3 regions of the Stieleria sp. genome follow, and region 2 is predicted to be linked to each of the others. Evidence: riboswitches for the same ligand, from Rfam matches in the RefSeq annotation. Region 2 holds a riboswitch; each other region holds the start of a gene.
The links. Region 2 has a riboswitch for cyclic di-GMP ahead of ABX749_RS00970 (Flp family type IVb pilin). Riboswitches for the same ligand answer to the same signal wherever they lie in the genome.

Region 1: it holds a riboswitch for cyclic di-GMP, as region 2 does, so the genes downstream of both, ABX749_RS05850 (TadG family pilus assembly protein) here and ABX749_RS00970 (Flp family type IVb pilin) in region 2, are expected to answer to the same signal.
Region 3: it holds a riboswitch for cyclic di-GMP, as region 2 does, so the genes downstream of both, ABX749_RS00735 (hypothetical protein) here and ABX749_RS00970 (Flp family type IVb pilin) in region 2, are expected to answer to the same signal.

What each region holds. Positions count from the first base shown of each region.
Region 1 covers NZ_JBFHKV010000092.1:1,436-8,259, forward strand. The annotation lists gene ABX749_RS05840 (sulfide/dihydroorotate dehydrogenase-like FAD/NAD-binding protein) at 1-764, opposite strand, end outside; gene ABX749_RS05845 (TadE/TadG family type IV pilus assembly protein) at 1,144-1,551, opposite strand; gene ABX749_RS05850 (TadG family pilus assembly protein) at 1,563-2,699, opposite strand; cyclic di-GMP riboswitch class I at 2,737-2,817, opposite strand; gene ABX749_RS05855 (hypothetical protein) at 3,099-3,431, shown strand; gene ABX749_RS05860 (hypothetical protein) at 3,504-4,397, opposite strand; gene prfB (peptide chain release factor 2) at 4,724-5,848, opposite strand; gene mnmA (tRNA 2-thiouridine(34) synthase MnmA) at 5,927-6,824, shown strand, end outside.
Region 2 covers NZ_JBFHKV010000011.1:4,195-11,018, forward strand. The annotation lists gene ABX749_RS00955 (SGNH/GDSL hydrolase family protein) at 1-309, opposite strand, end outside; gene ABX749_RS00960 (hypothetical protein) at 434-967, opposite strand; gene ABX749_RS00965 (Flp family type IVb pilin) at 1,423-1,602, shown strand; cyclic di-GMP riboswitch class I at 2,221-2,319, shown strand; gene ABX749_RS00970 (Flp family type IVb pilin) at 2,480-2,659, shown strand; gene ABX749_RS00975 (prepilin peptidase) at 3,077-3,634, shown strand; gene cpaB (Flp pilus assembly protein CpaB) at 3,913-4,932, shown strand; gene ABX749_RS00985 (type II and III secretion system protein family protein) at 5,150-6,730, shown strand.
Region 3 covers NZ_JBFHKV010000008.1:16,468-23,291, forward strand. The annotation lists gene ABX749_RS00720 (hypothetical protein) at 1-90, opposite strand, end outside; gene ABX749_RS00725 (DUF4112 domain-containing protein) at 90-482, opposite strand; gene ABX749_RS00730 (deoxyribonuclease) at 594-1,691, shown strand; cyclic di-GMP riboswitch class I at 2,120-2,212, shown strand; gene ABX749_RS00735 (hypothetical protein) at 2,271-2,915, shown strand; gene ABX749_RS00740 (pilus assembly protein TadG-related protein) at 2,980-4,173, shown strand; gene ABX749_RS00745 (TadE/TadG family type IV pilus assembly protein) at 4,259-4,684, shown strand; gene ABX749_RS00750 (ATP-dependent DNA helicase RecQ) at 4,921-6,360, opposite strand; gene ABX749_RS00755 (GspE/PulE family protein) at 6,496-6,824, shown strand, end outside.

The sequences.
Region 1 (6,824 bases), on a different contig from region 2:
TGGATCAGATTGGTGAAATCGACTTGATGCGCGTCAAACTCCGGTCCATCGACACAGGCGAATTTGCATTCCTTGCCGACGTACACTCGACAGCCGCCGCACATGCCGGTGCCATCGACCATGATCGGATTCAAACTGACGATGGTCGGGATCTGATGCGGGCGCGTGACCTCGGCGACCGCCCGCATCATCGGGATCGGACCGATCGCCAACACGTGATCGATCGTTCGCCCCTGATCGATCAACGCTTGCAACTTCTGTGTGACGAAGCCGTGTTCGCCGCAGCTGCCGTCGTCGGTCATCAAATACAGTTCGTCGCTGGTCGCGCGAACCTCGTCTTCCAAAATCAGCAACGACTGATTGCGGGCACCGACGATCGTGATCACGTGGTTGCCGGCTTGTTTCATCGCGACCGCGGTTGGGTAGGCGATGGCCGTTCCCACGCCGCCCCCGATGACGACGACCGTGCCGAACTTCTTGATCTCCGACGGCTCGCCCAAGGGGCCGACCACGTCCAAGATCGAATCGCCGGCTTCGAGTTGATTGAGCAGTCGCGTCGTCTTGCCGACACCCTGAACGATGATCGTGATCGTCCCCTCTTCGACGTCCGAGTCGGCAATCGTCAACGGGATTCGCTCGCCGTGCTCGTGGATGCGGACGATCACAAACTGCCCCGCCTGCCGCTTGCGGGCAATCCGAGGCGCTTCGACACGGAACAACTTGACATCGCCAGAGAGAAAGCGTGATTCTTTGATGGGAAACATGGCGGGCGTGGTGTGGAGTGCGACCCTGTACGCTGGGCGGATCGGCCGCCGGCACGTGAGTTGGAAACACCTGATCCGATGAACGGGCGGCCTTTCGTGCAAGCACGACTCGTGCCTGCCTGCCGCTCAGCTGCCGCAAATACCATGCCTGCTGCTGACGTTCGTTTCCCGAAACGGTCACGCTGGCAGTAAAAGGGACGCGACCGATGTGAAGAATGCCGACAGATCCGGCCAGTCGCCCCATTGTCACCCGCTGCAGAGAATGTGCCCCACAGAAGCGCAATTCAAGACAGCGTGCGCCATATCGCACACACCTGTCGGGCTGACTGCACGAACGAAGCCATGCGGGACCAATCCGACTGGCAACAATTCGGGTTGCTCAATCCAACCGCTCGGACCGCATCTTGGTCGTGGCGCTGAGTGTCACTCCGTTCAAAAACGAGCCGTTGATCCAGCCGATCTCGTTGTAGCCGACCTCCACTTTCACCGTGATCTGTTCATTGTCAAACGCGGCACTGGGGTCTGGATCCACCGTCACATCCGACGGCGAGACGCTGACGGATGCATCGGACAAAAATTCGACGACCTTCTGCTTGACCGAATCGGCGGTCGCATCCGGCAGGGCGGCCTCGCGAGCGCCCTCTCGCGATGCATTGGTCAGTAATTGTTGGACCATCATCCCTCGACCGAACTCGATGATCCCTAACACCAAGAGGATCAAGAATGGCGCTACCAACGCGAACTCCACCGCGGCGGCCCCCTTTCGTCTACGTCGAATTGCGTTCATTCAATCAAACCTTATTGCACGATCACGGGCGGAGAGTAAATGTTCTGGCTGGTCCCACTGACGCCAGGGGCCGCTTGAACAACGCCTTTGAATGTGACGTTGGCTGGCTGGACGCTGACATATTTGTTTCCGCCGGTCAGATTGACGGCAACGATCCGGACACCGACAAACTTCACGATCACGAACTTCGCATTGTTGCCGTTGCCCGAGACGTCACGATAGATGGGAATGATGACCGGTTTTCCGGCAATGGATTCGAGATCATCCTTCACGCTGGCACTCAAGCCGGGATCACCGCCGAGGATCAATTCTCCGGAATCATCCAGCGCCAGTGAACCGCCGTGATAATCGAGGTCGGACTGTGAAAGTCCGTCACGAATTTGCCCGGCCAGATGCTTGGTGGAATTGGAGGACTGGCCGATATTGACCGTTCCAAAGTTTCCCGAGCTTGAAGTCCTCGTCGGGAACAACACGACTTCAGGAATACCGTCGGGAGTGGCGTCGACCGACTGGCTAATCGCGTCGTATCCCCAATCGTCGGCACCCCGACTTACTTGTTGCTCCCAATAGTCTTCGTCAACCGTGATTGGCAGAAACGGGACATTGGCACCGGCCCCAGGGACCTTGAATCCGCCAACGTTCTTGATGATCGCTGCGGTGGCCTCGGCACGCAGCATCATGCTCGAATAGCCGAAGATATTTGCAAAGAATAGACCGACTTCCCCGTTCCGATCCGCCGTTTGGCTCACTTTGACACGCACCGCATTGTATTGTTCAGGCTCATCAAACGTCATCGACCCACGTGGATTACTGAAATCGATCCTGCCCACGACGATGTCACCGTCCGAATCGGCGTTGAAGGTATTCCTGTGGACGGTCACCTGTCGATCCAGCACCGGATTGTCTTCGACGTACTGCTTGGCAGTGCGTCGCGTGTCGGTGATGATTCGATACGCATTGCCGTCATTGCGAAATTCTAAGACGGCTGCGTGCGCGGCCGCGTCGGCCGACCGCTGCAGATCCGATTGCGCCACCATCAGTACGCCTAGGTCAACGGCGCACGCAACCATCCCCAGTACGACGACGAGCAACACCGCGACAAGCACGGCGACGGCACCACGCCGACGCCCGATTTGATTGGACTTCATTATTTGACACTCGGAGCACACTTGACGCCCCAGCATCACGGGTAGCTTGGCGGTCTCTTCGTTTCAGAGATCCATAGCTTTGCGTCCCGGCCTCACGACCGGTTTGCCTTTATCTGCGACTGGAATTGTGGCGAATTGGACTAGTAAACTGCTCGAACCCTATGTCATTGCCGGACAGACGCAAATTCTGAATTGCCTCTGGGACGCAAAGTGGCTGACTTTAGGGATCTCCCTCGCGCCGGAGCAGTCAGACGGCCGAGAAGCCAGAACCTCTGCTGGTCCGGAAACGCGATGTCGCCGGACGGACCGGAGGTGTCACCCGGCCGGCGATGAGATGTTTAGCCGGGGGAGTTCGATTCCTCGGTCGATTTCCACCACCGCCGAACGGGAGACACCGCCATGACCAAGTATTTTGTCCAATCAGGAACGCTTCGCACCACCGTCCAAGCCGAATCGTCTCGCAAGGCGGCGCTGTGGGCGGTCCATCAAGCCATGCAGCAAGTCTTACCGGTCGACGACACCGATGGCAAAACGGCTCAATCGAAAATGGAGTCGGCGGCGACCGGCGGGATTCGCGTGATGGATGAGATCGTCCGCGTCAGTGAACTCGGTTTCGACCGCGAGGACGCGCCGGTGCTCTCCACGATGGATGTCGTCCGCCAATGGAATGAGATGTTTGCGGCGCTGGACCGCTTGCAACGGATGCTGCACGAAGGTGCCGTGGCGGCGTGACCGCACCCTCAGCCATGCGTTCGATGGACCGCCGGAGTCACGCCCGATGGAAGGTGTTAGCGGAACTACTGGTCAGCCGACGCGTTCGGCGATCACGCGCAATTGTGCCGCAGCGTCGGTGAGAGAAGCGTCTGGATAACTTCCTTCAAACGCATCCTCGTCGTCGTCGATCTCATCGACCTCAATGTAGACCTCTTCCTCCGCCGCCTCTTGAATCGGAGCCTTTTGCGGCGCGGGCGCCGGCCTGTCGACGCGCCGCACTTCGCGTCGTTGAGAGGAAGCCATCGGGACGTATTGCGACTCCAGCGCCGCGCAGGCCAAGGACTCGCGCGTCTGACGCCTCACACGATCCCGCCGTTCTTCCTGCGACGCGTCGGGAAACAAACCGCGGCACGGACGGTTCACCAGGGTCGCCACCAGCAACGTCAGTGCAGCCACGATCCCAAGCAACGGGATTTCATAGGTTGCCCCGACAACCACCGTGATCGACAACACGAACGCAAGCAGAGCTTTGAACAAATAGTCCGATGCCGACGCCGCCAGCGCAACCGTCCAGTGCGATGTTGTTGCACGAGACGCTTTGGTCTGCGATGACGCTGTCTGCGCCAATCGGCTGGCCGTGTCGATGAATAGATGAAGCACCTTTGCAACAAAGCGCAGCAAGGCAAACGCGATCACCAACATCGGAAGCGGAAAGGTGGCAACACCCGAGTGATCCGGGAAATAGAGAAACAAGAACACCGCCGCGACACACAAGACGGCCATCGTCCCGCGGATGACAAGCCGCAACTGATGCGATGCTTCGAATGCCGCGACTGCAGCCGACACCGCGCGTGATTCGGACACCACCAGCGGTTTACCGTGGACCTCTGTCGATGCCTGTCCACTGATCACTTGGGGGCCGGCTTCAACGCCGCGGGACCTGTCGAGGCCACTCGCCCGTTCGGTTTGACTAATCATGCCCATGATAGCCAAGCTCCAGTTGGTACTTGTAAGACTGGGCGGTGGATCCTCTCATCATCAAGCTCCTTGCCATGGCAACCTTCGGTCGCGAGCTGCTTCATGATGCACAAAAGAGTGAGAGGGATCATCCGCTCATTGATTCGATCTGTTCTCCCTGCCGACGATGTCTGCACCTCCGTTATAGCCAGCCAGCACAGGCTGTCGAGGAAATTCAGCGGGGAACATCAATCAATTCACAGCCATTATCCGATACGCCATCAATCTGATGAACAGCACCACACCACCATGGTGGGGTCATGTAATGAAGCTGACGGCGCGCGGGCGATCACTCAATCTTCATCGGCGGTGACCGCGGTCTTTCCACCCGCCCGCCAACGCAAAAAGGCGTCCAGAAAACCTTGCAGTTCGCTGCCGTCGATGACACTGTTGAAATTGCCGACGTAGTGTCCGGTCCTGGCATCTTTGACGCGCTGGTCGGGGTGCAAGAAGTAGTTGCGAATCTGGCTGCCGAAACCGGTCCTGGCCTGGGTGCCATACTTCGCCGCCGTTTCCGCTTCGCGTCGCTCCTCTTCCAATCGGGCCATTTTGGCGCGAAGCATCTTCCACGCGTTGGCCTTGTTCTGGTGCTGGCTGCGTTCGCTTTGGCACTGCACCACCGTATTGGTGGGGATGTGAGTGAGACGAATGGCGCTGTCGGTTTTGTTGACGTGCTGGCCACCGGCACCACTGGCGCGAAAGGTGTCGGTCCGAACGTCCTTCTCTTCGATTTCGACCTCAATGGAATCATCGATTTCAGGCGCGACGCTGACCGCAGCAAAACTGGTCTGCCGCTTGCCTTCACTGTTGAACGGGCTGATGCGAACCAAGCGGTGCATGCCCTCCTCGCCTTTCAGATAGCCATAGGCCATCGGCCCGCGGATGGCGATCGAGGCACTGTTGATGCCCGCTTCTTCGTTTTCATGCCGGTCAAGCAATTGGATCTTGTAATCTTGGTTGACCGCCCAAGCGGAGTACATCCGCAACATGATGTCGGCCCAGTCGTTGGCATCGGTCCCGCCATCCCGGGCGTTGATCGTCAGAATCGCTCCGGCGCTGTCGTTGGGACCATCGAGCAGGGCTTTCAGCTCCAAATCATCCAGAATGTTTTCCAAGCGTGAAAGCTCCTGGCTGACCTCGGCGGCAACCGATTCGTCCTCATCCGCCATCTCCATCAAGACACTTAAGTCCTCGACGCTGCTGGACAATTCGTTCATCGGGCCGACAATGGCTTTGAGAGCCTTGAGCTCGCCGACCGTTTTTTGAGCCGACTCGTTGTCGTCCCAAAAGTCCGGCTGGCCCATCTTGGCTTCGATTTTTTTGATCTGCCCTGCCTTGCCGCGATGGTCCAAGGACTCGGCGAGCAGTTTCAGGCGTTTTTCGATTTTTTCACTGCGCTGAACCAGTTCCGCGTCCATCAGTGATCACATCCTTTTCGCCGATCACGACGAATACTTGACATTGAGAAGACTTTCCAGAGAGGTTGAAAACTATACATGGCACGCGTGGTCCTGGCGATGAGTGGGGGAGTCGATTCGAGTGTGGCGGCACATCTGTTGCTCGAGGCCGGACACGAGGTGATCGGCGTGTTCATGCGCCACGGCGAGGAGTCCAGCGAAGTCTGCAAGGTGGATCGCGGTGCGGACCCATCCGCCCCGGCGGGTCAGGCTTCAGCCCCGTCGCTGCCCGTCCTGGGGGGCCTGGCGAGCGGGCGTGCCGACCACAAACAGGGCTGCTGCACCGCCAGCGATGCCGCCGACGCCAAACGCGTCGCCGCTAAATTCGGCATCCCCTTCTACGCACTGGATCTGCAAGCCGATTTCCGACGCATCGTCGATTACTTTGTCGATGACTACTTGAATGGACGCACACCGAATCCTTGCGTGAAATGCAATCATTGGATCAAGTTCGGCCGCCTGTTCGACTACGCCGCCGGTGTCGAAGCTGACTTTCTCGCCACCGGGCACTACGCCAGGATGATCGACGGCCAGTTGCACCGCGGATTGGACGGCCACAAAGATCAGTCTTACGCGCTGTTCGGAATTGGCAAGAGCCGTTTGCCACGAATGTTGTTGCCGGTCGGCGATTACGAAAAAACCGAAATCCGCAAGATCGCCGAAAGCCTCCAGCTGGGCGTCGCCGGGAAACGCGATAGCCAGGAAATCTGTTTTGTCACCCAAGGCCACCACAGCGATTTCGTCAAAGCTCGCCGCCCCGAACTGGTCGGCACCACGGCCGGCGACTTCGTCACCACCGACGGCCGGGTCGTCGGCTCACACGATGGCTACGAAGCGTTCACCGTCGGCCAACGAAAGGGCCTCGGGATCGCCCTGGGCACGCCCCACTTCGTGATCCGGATCGACCCCGAAACCAATCAAGTGGTGCTCGGGGAGA
Region 2 (6,824 bases):
GACATCCCACTTGCGATCGCCGAGCCATTGATCGATCTGATCTAATCCACGCGTGGTGGGCCCGCAGTTGGTCGGCGGTCGAAACACGTTGGCCTTGCCTTGCATCGCCGCCCGCGCGGCGACCATGTAGCCGATAGAGATCGAGTCGCCGATCAGCAGCACATTGGGAAGCTTGGGATTGACTTCCGGGGGTTGGAAGGCCGGATTGACCTTCTTGGGTGCCGGCGTTTTGGCAGCGTCTTGGGCGGGGGACGAAACGACGTGAGCGAGCGCAACGATCAGGCAGAGTCCGAGTCGGATCATGGTCATCGGGTTCCATGGCATGGGAATTGGATTTCAATTCCCCTCATGATATTTGCCCGATGCCGGCCCGTGCCTCCGTCTCGGACCCACGGACCGCACTTTTGCCGTATTTGTCGACGCCGGCGACGTCTTATTTGCCGCCCTTTTTGGACACGTTGCGGACGGCGAAGGGATTCTGTTGCGGGCGGCCGATCCGTTCTTCACCTTCCATCGTTTCTTTGCTGATGACGACCGACGCGATCGGCAATCCGTACTTGTCTTCGAGAATGTATTGAATCGCGAAGTCATCCTGCTCCAGAATCTGGATGACTTGCTCTGGCACGTTACAGTCATCCAAATCAAGTTTTTCGATGTTCTCTCGCATCGCTTCTTCGATCTTGACATTCCCAATTCGTCGAAGCTGTGCGGTCAATTCGTCACTGACGGTGTACCAACCGTTGAGCGTTCCGCCGTAGTCCATCGTGATTTTGGTCAACGTGAAATTCTCGTCCAAGCGGTGAGGAAGGTCTTTCTCACTCTCCTTGATCATTCGTTTGATCTCCGCTTTGCTCAGTTTGTTGTCGCCGGACTTCTTGTTGAACAAGGATTCGACGTAGCTGCACCCTGACGAAGCGACAAGGACGAGGGACAGGACGGCGGTGGTGAGTCGAGAATTGAATTGCATCGTTAAACCTTCCAAGTGAGTTCATCCACTGACAATTTGAGTTCGATTCCATCGTCTGAGACTACGGCGCAGTTGGATTGCAGAACCCATCGAGTCGTGCTCGGACACTGAAACAGGGTGTGCCGGCAGGGTTTGGCTCATGCTGACCGTTACGACCGTGACAGGCACACCCGGATCGGCCGACGATGAGATTTCGTTGCCGCACAATTTTGCTTCACCAGCTTTCTGACATACGGTCCAGGTAGAGAACGTGTCCGTGACGACGCGTTTCTGAAACCCCGATCATCGCTGCGAGAGCAGAGTCGATCGGACACGGTTTCGGACGGTGGCTGGCTCCACTTTTTTTGGTGTCGGTGCTGCTTCTCTTCCGGGTTCCTTTTCACGTTGAAACGGCCCATTAAGTCATCAATGGATGTCTTCGATCTTCGAAGGCTCCCCACATATGAGATTGAAAAATGAAAAAGTTCGCTAATAGCATCGTTGAGTTCTTGAAGGAAGAAGATGGCCCCACCGCAGTGGAGTACGCTGTGATGTTGGCCTTGATCGTCGTCGTTTGCTTGGCCGCTGTCGGCACGATCGGCACCGAGTCGAACAAGAAGTTCCAAGAAGTTGGATCTGCAATCGCCGCTAACTAAGCGGACGATCGTTGCCCGAAGCGAGATCGCTTCAGCGGCACAGCCCAAACACGTCCCGGCGTCACCTATCAGCGGCGCCGGGGCGTTTTTTGTTGCGCCGCATGACAAAACGGGCCGACCACTGATTGTCCGATGGTTTCTTGCTACCGGTTTCGCAACGGTAGGAGTTCGCGGAACGGCGACAGCGGCCTGTCGAGTTAATTGAGAATGCGAAACGAATCGTGAGCCGCTGGCCGTGAGGCCTCGGGCGTTGCGCTGGGCCCGGCCGCTCACGCGTCGCGGCTCACTCAAGCAACAGGCCGCGAGCCCAATAGGGCTTAATCGACAAGGTGCGGTCGATCATCATTTGATGTCAGCAAGTTCATGCCGGCGCAAACGGCGTCTTCATCGTCCGAGGGTGCTGAGCCAGAGGCGATCCCGCTGCAGGGGGCAAAGCTTGGTTTATCTGTTACATCCAGACCAACGTCACCCTTTGCCGATGCAGAATGCCTTGTCTAACTGCAGTTTTTTGACTCGTCAGTTTCCTGACATAGGTTTCTGTTGAGAGCGGGTCACGATGATCTGCTGCCGAGGGTTCGACCAATCGACGGTCACCAGAACGCTCGGACGGCCTGGCTCCCCAGAGAAAGGCAAACCGCATCGAAAGGGCGGGGCGCAAAGCTACGGGTCCGTGGGCAAAGCAACTCGCTTTGCTCGAAGGATAGCCGAGCTGCCAAGGGAACAGTCGAGATCGTGTTTCAGATGCGATCCCGATTGCCTAGGCAAGTCTTTTGGAGACGTGGCTGCTTCTTTTCCGGGATCCTATTCACGTTGAATCGGACCAGTAAGTCATCGTCGGGAGTCATCGCAAATGACATCCCACCGAGGAGTTTGAATAATGAAAAAGTTCGCTAATAGCATCGTTGAGTTCTTGAAGGAAGAAGATGGCCCGACCGCAGTGGAATACGCTGTGATGTTGGCCCTGATCGTCGTCGTTTGCTTGGCTGCAGTCGGCACGATCGGTACCGAGTCGAACAAGAAGTTCCAAGAAGTCGGTACGGCAATCGCTGCCAACTGAGTCGGTGTTGGCGAAGTTCTCGCTCAGAAGTTTCGCCGACAACCACCCCGAGAGATTCTCGACGATTGGCCGGTGTTTGGCTTAGTCGCATTCACATCGGTCACGTCGAGTCTCTTTTTTTGCGCCCATCCGTCTCGGGCGACCACGGAATCCACCATGAACTATCCACTCCTTCCCACTGATGCGGCAGAGCACGTTTGGCAGCTTTCGTGCTGCTTTATCACGTTGCTCTTTGCGATGTTCAGTTGGATGTTGGGACCACGCTGAATCCTCGCGTGATCCACTCGCCGCATGCCGCAGGTCGGCATGCTCCCACTCCTGCCTACTACGCTGCGGCCGGCGTCTCATCCGATTCCGCCGCGCCTTGACTCGACCACCAACACACCTTTCTAGAGAATCGTCACGGGGAACTAAGCCATGGAAACCATCCTCCAGGGTCTGACAGAGAATTGGGCCGTCTGGTTTGTTACGGTCGTCTTGATCGTTGCCGCGGTCATCGATGGAGCCATTTTGAAGGTTCCCAACTGGCTGACCTTTCCATTTATCATCTGCGGTTGGGTTCACTGCACCATCCAGGGCGGCATGGCCGGACTGGGATGGAGCCTGTTGGGCACATTTGTCGGAATGATGTTGTTGCTCGTTCTGCGAAATGTCGGCGGAATGGGCGGCGGCGATGTGAAACTGCTCGCCGGCGTCGGTGCCTGGCTCGGAACCGTGGTGACGCTCTACGCGTTTGCCGCGACCGCAATCGTGGGCGGCATCATGGCCGTGTTCATGATCTGGAAGAGCGGGAACTGGACCAAACACTACGCGATGGCGCTGCAAATTTTGGAAGAATGGAAGACGGTGAAGAAGCCTTCGGAGCTTTCCAAGATCGCCCGCGAGCGAAAACCGACCATGTATTTGCTGCCATACGGAATACCGATGGCAATCGGATCGATTCTCTATTTTGCCTACGCCGGAATGCTTATCTGAACGGAAGGTCAGACGTCTGTTTTTGGACACCAGGAAATCCACCTGAATGAGGGTGGGTTCCCTCCACAAGACCTACTGTTTTTGGGAATTTATCCTAGTTAGCTCATTCTTGGCGACTAGAGAAAGCAACCCTATTACACCAGCCCTACGCCTGCGGCTTGCGCGGTTGCAGGCAGGGGCTGGTTGTAACCGAGTGAAGTGAGTGGGTCGACAGCCTCCTCCCAGCTCAGTCCTCCACACCCGAAACGTAATCATCTGGTCTGGTACCAGCACACGCCATGCGAAACAAATCACTTTTCTTGCTACTTGCCGGCATCTGCGGCACCGTTGCGGCCGTCGGAGTCGGACAGTGGATGCAGGCACAAAACGGCACCCCCACCGAGATGGCGGAGATCTTGGTCACCACGGTTTCCATCAATCCCGAAGAACAAATCACGGCCGAGAAGCTACGGCTTGAACAGTGGCCGGCCGATCGGATCCCCAAAGGTGCCTCGGCGGAGCTGAGTCAGTTTGAGGGACGATTCGCCAAGGTCCCGCTGTTCGCCGGCGAGCCGATGTTGGACCTGAAATTAATGAACGAAGTCGAAGACAAGGTGGTGCCGAAAGGCTACGCCGTGGTCTCGTTGCCGGCCGGTCGCGACGGAACGGTCAACCTGGTCAGTCCGGGCGACCGCGTCGATATCCGCGGCTTCTTCACCAAGGGCGAGATGTTTGCTCGTGACATGGCCTTGGATGTGTTGACGGGCATCAAGGTTTATGGAATCGATGGGATCACCAAGTTTGATCCGGACCAACCACGCACACGATCCGCTCGCGACATCCAACTGCTGATTCGCAAGGCCGACGTCGAAGCCTTTGACTTTGCCAAGAAACTCGGCGAGATCTCATTGTCGCTGGGCAGCCCGACGGCCGATGACGAAAGCATTCCCGAAGGGGAACCGAGCGAAGCGGCCCGCAAGTTCTTGCGAGATCTACAGGACCGTCGTGACGAACAAGAGCGGCTGCGAAAGCTTGCCGCGGAAGAAAAACCCGTAGAAGTAGAACAGGCGGAAGCCGAGCCCAAGAAAGCCACCTTCCGCACTACAAAAATCATCAACGGAAGAATGATTGTTTACGAATGGGTGGAAGGGGAGCCGTTGCCGCGTGTCGTCGGAGACACTGGAGCGCTTGACCTGGCCACCACGGATGAATCGGCCGAGCAATCCGCCGACCAAAACAAACCGACTTCCGACGATTATCTACGAGGCGCCGACAGCCCCTTCTTTCAGCCCGAGGGCGGAGAAGAGTCTGACGAGTGAACCCTCGATAGATGAACAAAGTAAATCAAGACTCGCCGTTGTAGGAAAGATCTGGCTTCAGACTCTGAAACCAGACGGACCGAAACGGCGAGCGTGACCCGTCCCCTTTTTTATCCCGACGTTACTCGCAACGAACTGATGTATGTCGATGGTGAAAGTCATCGGCATCATGTTTCGGAAGGATCCGAGACGAAGGTTCTGCAAGGATGCACCTGCGATGCAAATGTTCCGAAATGCGGTCCGCCCAGCCGCGCTAAAGTTGATCGCCCTTTTCTCGGTGGCGTGTCTCGCGACTCATGCCGGCGCGCAAGACGTCGACGACACTCAACTGACTTCTGCCGCTGCGACAGCCGGCGCCGCCAACCACACGATCACACGTGCGGTTGAACGGATGCAAATGCTGGTCAAGTCGAGCAGCATTCTGACCTTGGAGGCGAAGATTCCGCGGTTCCAAGTGCACAATGAAGAAGTGCTCGGGGCCACACCGATTTCGCAGAATCAGTTGCAGGTGTTCGCCAAGACCCCCGGGACCACGCAAATCAACTTGTGGGACACCGAAGACAAGCAATACACCGTGGACATCACGGTGATCGCCGACGCCCGCGAGATCGAAGGCATCTTGTCGTCCCAGTTGCCGCTGGCGACGCTGAAGGTGATGCCGGTCAATGCCTCGGCGATCGTCTCCGGTTATGTCACCAGCGTAGACGATGTCGATCGGGCGATTGCGATCGTGGAACAATACTATCCGACCGTCGTCAACAACATTCGCGTGGTGGGCGTCCAGCAGGTGTTGTTGCACACACGGATCATGGAGGTCTCTCGGACCAAGCTTCGCGAGCTCGGCGTCGACTGGGACTGGGCGGGGGATACGCGTTCCTTCACAAGTTATCCGGCCGCGATCAGCGCGTCCGACGCGACGAACATTTTCCAAGGTGAAGAATTCAATGCCTTCATCTCCGCTCTCCGTCAGCAGGATTTGGTCAAGTACCTGGCCGAGCCCACGGTGATCGCAACGCACGGTCGTCCGGCACGCTTCACCGTCGGCGGTCGAATCCCGTTTATCGTGCCGTCTGGACAAGGCCAAGTCACGGTCAGCTACGAGGAGTACGGAACGTCGGTTGACTTCTTGCCGTTCGTCGTCGGACCCGGTCGGATTCGATTGGAAGTCCGTCCGGAAGTCAAAGAACCGGACGAATCGCGTTCGCTCGTCATCGCCGGTGCAAACGTGATCGCGTTCAGTCAGCGATACGTCGAAACCGCCGTGGAACTGCAAGCCGGCCAGACGTTTGCGATCGCCGGATTGCTGCAGAGCCGCACCGAAGCGACCACGCGGGCCACGCCCTTGCTCGGAGAACTGCCGGTCATCGGCACGTTCTTCCGTAGCGTCCGCGAACAACGCAATGACATCGAACTGTTGATCACGGTGACTCCCGAACTGGTCGACGCGATGGATCCCTACCAAGTGCCGCGAGGCGGGCCGGGACTCAACAGCATGTCGCCCAAGGACCACGATTTGTACATGAACGGCCACATCGAAGTTCCCAACCTGTTGGGCGGCGACGGTTGTTCGATGAACAGCGGACCGGGTGTATCGGGCAACGCCTCGATGATCCACAGCAACGTGATGCAAAACGGTGCCATGATGGCCCACGGAAGTCTGCTTTCACCGGGCGTGGGATTGCCACCCGGTGCGACGCTGGACCGTGGTTCGGCACTGCCGCCGGGAGCGATCCTTCCGGGTACCGAACCGACCGTCGTCGGTGAGGGTGTCATCATCAGCACGCCTGACGAGTATTGAGGTCTGGGATGCTGGCCAGGGGCATATGGTTGTCGGCCACCCCACCGACAATGCCTGCGATCGACGGCAACGTGGCCGTCGAAGGGTGGCAAGA
Region 3 (6,824 bases), on a different contig from region 2:
GCTTCCATCGGAGGGTTGCTGCCTGGCGAAACCGTGGCCGACCGCGTGAATCAGAATCGTGAACCGCGGCAAGGTGTCGATCGATTGCATCAGGGATCGGCCACTCGCTTCTTGAGATGTTTTTCCAATAGAACGGCATTGCGCCGATTGGATTTCCAATACCAATCAAACAGGTCACCGGCGATCGGCACGGCCCCAAGTGTCGCGTCGATCAAGACGTTGCCGCACATGCGGATCAACACGCCCGTCGACGCCTTCATGCGAAACGCTTCGCCGATCAACCAGAGCCCGACCACCGCGGTGGCCGCATCGCCCACCCCCGGCAGAAGTCCCACCAACGTGTCCAACCCAAATCGGATGCGGGTTCCGGGCAATGCAAATTTGTCATCCATCAATCCGGCGAACTTGCGGACCCGCGCCAGACGCCGCTCCACGTCTTTCCATTGCGACATCTCACGCACTCCCGATTGTCGTATTGCCATTGCCCAAGACACCCAAGTTTACCTATAGCCACCTAAAACAATCGAGAGGGTGATCAACGTCAGCCCCGGCCATCACGGTTGGGCCCAGCAACGTTCGGCAAGGAGGCCGAGGTGGGGATCTTTTCCAAACGTCGAAGAAAAAGCTCCTTCAGTAGCACAAGTTCGCTGCTGCGCTGGTTCGGTCCAGGCGCCACCACGCTCGGATTGCTTTACGCGCTCTACATGATGCTGACCGGCGGGCTGAGTTTTTCATCACTTGACGGATTGCTCGGACCGGATCCGGAGACGGCCTTTCGCGGCGAAACCATTTCGCTCGGCGACCGAACCGAACGTCCGCCCGATCGCATTCGCATCGCGACCTTCAATATTGAACACTTCGCGGACAAAAAATCCAGCATCCGAACAAACGAAGACGGCGTCGATGTGTTGGGAACGATCGCCAAGATCGTCAGCACGTTCGATGTCGTGGCGATCCAAGAACTACAGGGAGCCGACGGCATCGCCCTGCAACGACTGGTCGGACTGTTGAACGAATCGGGAGGCAACTTCGCCGCGACGATGAGCGACCCGATCGGCGAAGCCTACCTGGAATCGTACGCCTTCGTTTGGGATCGGTCACGGATCAACCTGGTGCCCGGCTCCGCCTATGTGGTGCAGGATCCCGGCAAACGCATGTATCGCGAACCGATGGTGGCGACGTTCGAAACCGTGGTCCCCAAAGAAAGCACCCAGCGGCCGTTTCGATTCACGATGATCAACGTCCACACCAAACCCGACCGCGTCGATCCGGCCGATCAGGAGAGCGAAATCAACGTGCTGGCCGACGTCTTTCAACGCGTCCGCGAATATGAGTTTCAACAGTTCTCCGAAGACGACTTCATCTTGCTGGGCGATCTCAACGTCAGTGAAAAGAACCTCGGACAGCTGAAATTGATCCCCGGCGTGCTCTCCCTGGCGGCCGACATTCAAACCAACATCAATCGCACCAAAACCAACGATCACATCCTGATCGACAGCAGCGTGACCGCCGAATACTCGGGGCGACTCGGCGTGATCGATTTGAAGGCCGACCTGGGCCTGACCGAAAAACAGGCCAATGCGATCAGCGATCACATTCCATTGTGGGCCGAGTTCAATCTCTACGAACAGCCGCCCGCCACTCGAGCAACCGCCACGGCCAGTGGCCCCGGAACGCGATTGATTCAGTAGTGCTCCGTCAACTCTTAGATTTGGGGGGTGCCGCGGAAAAGGGGTCCGGTACGAATGGCACGGGCATACGTGTTGGTGTGCAGGCTTTAGCCGCCCACTGTCGCTGCGTCGCAGCGACCGGAAATCGCCCAAAGGCTAAACACCAACGGTTACCCAATCCGTTGTTCCTTGAGTTCGTGCCATTCGGGTCAGGTACCAAGAATGCAGAGCACCACAACCCTGGGTCACTACCACCCGAGAACCGGGTTGGCCATCCACAAAATTGAGGGCATTCCCTCAGCGTGGCCCGACAATCGCCACGACCCTCATGACGTGCAGGGGGGAATGCCTCATCACGGCCCATACATATGGGGAAACTCAAGTTTTCGGGCGCGAATCGACATAGCGTTTCAATGCCAAATCAGCTCGAACGGTTCCCCCTTTCAAAGCCCTCGAAACGGCAAACCACGTGTAAGCGTGGGACGCAAAGTCATGGGTCCGGCCTGCTTCACTCGAAGCGTTCGGATCGCCAGACCACCGAAGGGGATTGCCAAGCTCGGCTGCGGCATCTTTTCTGCCTCGTCAATTTAGGGAACCAAAATGTCACACGCATTGAACCGATTCGGCGCCGTTCGCGCCACTTTGATCGCGGGGGGCTTCTGCTTATTTGCCTCTCTCCCCGGCGTCGCCGCAGCGGTCGACCCCGTCCTGTTCTTGGTCGAGGAGGATTGGGAACTGACGATCAACGAACCCGAAGTCAACATCAACTCTCCCCAGGTCGCGTTCTTTCTCTATCCCGACGCGGATCACGCCGATTGCTATTTCCAACTGCAGATGAACTACGCCGCCGATGACGGCTACTCCAGCGGCGGTTTCCATGTCGGGGCCTTCTGTGCCGAAACGCTCATCGACGAAGAGCGAAGTCAAATCCAAGAGGCACTCTACTGCGACAACGACCAGATCGTATGGACCAGTGCCATGGCCGTCTTCAACGGGCAACTGATGTTCGCGGTCAAAGATGGACACAGCATGCAGTGGGGCAATTTTGGCGGCCCGGAATACCTGGTGCAGATGGATGATCAGGAACTTCACGCCCTGGACCACTACACGCCTGAAAAGAGCCTCGAGTCCGTCGACATCGGATTCGGGAAAAATCGGGTCGCCTCGATTCGACTCAAGACGGTCCGTCTGACCTACACCAACGGTCACACCCAGACGATCCACGTCAATCAATTCGTTCAGTAGCAGCACCACGATGCGCACGAAACGTCGTGAATTGTCGATCTCATCATCTTCTCAGGGTCATCTCATGTTTCAAATTTCACTCCAGCGCGACCGCGCTTGCAAACCCGTTGCTCGCCCAAACTTCCCGCCATCTCAACGACGCTCGGCGAAACGTCGAAAGGGATCAGCCCTCGTCTTCAGCGTGTTCTTGGTGGCCGGACTGTTGGTGGTTTCGGCGATCGCGATCGACTTTGGACACATCAATGTTTCCCGCACGGAGGTCAAACGGACCGCGGATGCCGCCGCACTCTCAGCCTGTTGGGAACTGTTTGACGGAGTCGTCGAAGGAAAAAGTGCATCGACTGTCCAATGCGACATCGCAGATTCGGCTTCGTCTATCGCGGCAAAAAATATCGTCAGTTCCCGAGCACCGACGCTCAACACGTCAACCGATATCGAAATCGGATTCTACGACAGGAACAACCCAGGTGCACTCGACAACTCTGATCCGTCTAAGTTCAACGCGGTGCGCGTCAACGTCAGACAGACGGACGCCAATCAGCAAGCCATTCCGCTGTTCTTCGGATCAGTGACCGGACGAGCAACCCAATCCCTGCAGGGAGCTTCGACGGCGGCGCTGTTTAAGACGATTTCGGGTTTCCACAAGCCGAACAAAGCAGGTGAAACACTCGACATCTTGCCAATCACACTGGACGAAGAAACGTGGGAGTTGGTCAAAACAAAACAGACACGAGACGAGTATTGCTACTCAAACGGCCAAATCCAATCCGGCAGCGATGGGTATTACGAGTGTTCGCTCTACCCGACCGGAACGGGGTCGCCTGGAAACCGTGGCACGGTTGATATCGGTGGTGCGAACAACAGTACGACCGATATCCGGCGTCAAATCTTGACCGGCATCTCAGCTCAGGACATGGACGAACTTGGACAGGCATTGAACTTTGATGGGAATCATCAAATCGAACTCAATGGCGATACCGGCATCAGTGCGGGAATCAAAGCCGAGTTGCAGCAAATCGTCGGACAGCCAAGGATCATTCCGATTTTCCGTAAGGTGCAGGGGAACGGCAACAACGCCATGTACACGATTGTTGCCTGGGAGGGCATCCGCGTATTGAGCGTCAAATTGACAGGGCCGATGAACAAAAAGCACTTGACGATTCAGCCCTGCCCAATGATCGCGAAATACTCAATCTTCAGTGACCAAACGGTCAACGAAAGCGAGTTTTTGTTCACACCCGTGATGCTGGTTGATTGAACCAGCAGCCCCAACGATTGCCAGCGTCCACGTCGGGCGGGTTACCGCCTGACGTACTCCTTCAAAGCACACATCAAACCAACAAGTGAATCAAGTGAAAAGTCGATTCCGCAGAAAGCAAACTCGTCGCGGTGCCGCGACCGTCGAGTTTGCCCTGATCGTCCCCGTCATGCTGACCTTCACGTTCGGGCTGATCGAGATGGGACGAATCAGCATGATCAAAGAAGTAGTCGTCCAAGCATCACGCGAAGGGGCGCGCGTCGGGGTCCGACCCACCGCGTCGATCGAAGACGTGCAGGCGCGGGTCAACGAAGAGTTGGCGATCATGAATCTGACCAGCGCCAACGTGGTCATCACACCCTCGTTCCTGGAAGAAGCGGAACCGGGAGACGACATCACGGTCCGGATCACGATCCCGATCGGTGAGGTCAGCTACGTCCCAGGATTCTTCGCCTTCGACGGTCTGGACATCGTCGCCGAAACCGTGATGCGGCGCGAAAGCACCGGCTGATCCCAGCGGGACGCGCGCAGCATGCTGGTTCAATCGGATCACACGTGGGATTAGCCGTCTCGCGCGAGCGTACGGGCCAGAACCATCATCTAAACGCACCGAGGCCCGTAGGCTCGCGCCAAACGGCTGATTCGATCCACATGCCGGTCAGCCAACGGCACCCCAGCGGGAAGCGTCAGCGACCGGCGCGTGTGGAACGCACCACACGCGACACCGGCCGGCGCCGCATGCCGACCTCACCCGGACACTTCCGGATCGGCAAAATAACGGTTCAAAAACTGTTTGCGATCACCTTGTTCGGCCGCGAATTGAACCATCGCGTACAACCGCTGTTGATCGCGACGCTTCTTTTCAGCCAATTGATCGTCGTCTTGGAACCTCGCCGGTAGCGGAGCACACACCTCAAAACACTGCGGCGGCCGCGGACCGGCGACCACCCCGTGGCGATCCAAGATGGAGATCGCCGTCGCGATCCGGTGGTCGTGTTTGCTGCGACGCTGCAACTGGGCATTCATCCATTCCAGCCCAAACGCCCTGCACTGCTCGCCGTGCTCGGCCATCAATTGATACAACCGCGTGTAGAACGCGGCATCGGGATTGGACCATTCGATGAATTGCATCTGGGTCATCAAGTCCTCTTGCGCGTACAACCACACGCACCGACTCGGCTGCCCGTCGCGACCGGCACGTCCGATCTCTTGATAATAGGACTCGATCGAACCGGGGGTCTCCGCATGCACGACCATGCGGATGTCTTCCTTATCGATGCCCATGCCGAACGCGTTGGTCGCCAACACCAGATCGGCATCGCCGGACATGAATTCGTCCTGGACACGCCGGCGCTGGTTGCGTGGCAAATCGCCGTGGTAACAGACGTGATCAATTCCTTCGGACAGCAAGTGATCGCTGAAACGCTCCAGTGTTTTGATCAACGAAAAGTAAACGATGGCGCTGCCGGAGCGGTACTCGGGATCGCGAAGGATGTCGCGGAGCTGATTCAGTTTTTCTTCTTCGTCATAGACCGGGATCACATCCAAAAGCAGGTTCGGGCGATCGATGCCTTGGTGAAACAGTTTGACTTGTGACGCATCGATGCCGATCTGGCGGTAAATGTCTCGGCGGCACTCGGCCGTCGCCGTCGCGGTCAACGCAAGCGTGGTGGGCTCACCGATCGACGCGCGGATTTCGGCCACCCGCGTGTAGTCGGGGCGAAAATCGTGTCCCCACTGGCTGACACAATGCGCTTCATCAATCGCCAACAGACGGACGGTCCGGCGTGACAGGGCCTCGCAGAAGTCGTCTTTGCGGAAACGCTCCGGAGTGACAAACAGAATCTTGTACTGTCCTTGGGCCAAGGCTTCATAACGCGCCAACCGCGTTTCGCGATCCAACGATGAATTGATGAAACCGGCATCGATTCCCCGTCTCTGCAGCGAATCGACCTGGTCCTGCATCAACGCGATCAAGGGGGAAAGCACCAACACGATCGAGCGGTCGTCGTCGACACTTGACAGTGCCGGAATCTGGTAACAGAGCGATTTTCCCATGCCGGTCGGCATCACGACCATGGCGTGCCCCCCCGCTAAAACGTGTTCGATGATCTCTGCCTGTCCGGGGCGAAAGTCATCGTAGCCGTAGAATCGGCGGAGGAGTTCCTTGGGGGGTGGCGCATTCATGCCACTATTTTTCACGCCCGAGCCGACTTGGGAACGGGGCAGGCGACCCTTTTTTGCGTTGCGCGCCGTTATCGTTCATATTATCCAACCGCTACTCATGACCGACTTCTCCGATTCTCCTGGAAGACCCGCAACGTGAACGATGATTCCGCGATCGATTTCGACAATCTAGAAAAGCTGGAGGGTGAGACGGAGCTTGCACCACCGGAACTCTTCGCCGCCAACCTGATTGAATGGTCGCTGGAGCGACACGCCAGCGATCTGTTTGTTTCGGACATCGATGGTGCCGTGCTGATTTCCGTCCGGCGACTGGGCCGGATTGAACCGGTTCGTAAACTCGCCCGCACCTACGGCCATCGGCTTCAAGGACACCTGCGTGTTTTAGCAGGCGCCGATGCGGGTGAATCCGTCCGCCCGGTCGAAGGCCGCGGCAACATCACCACGCCGGACGGATCCAAGGCACA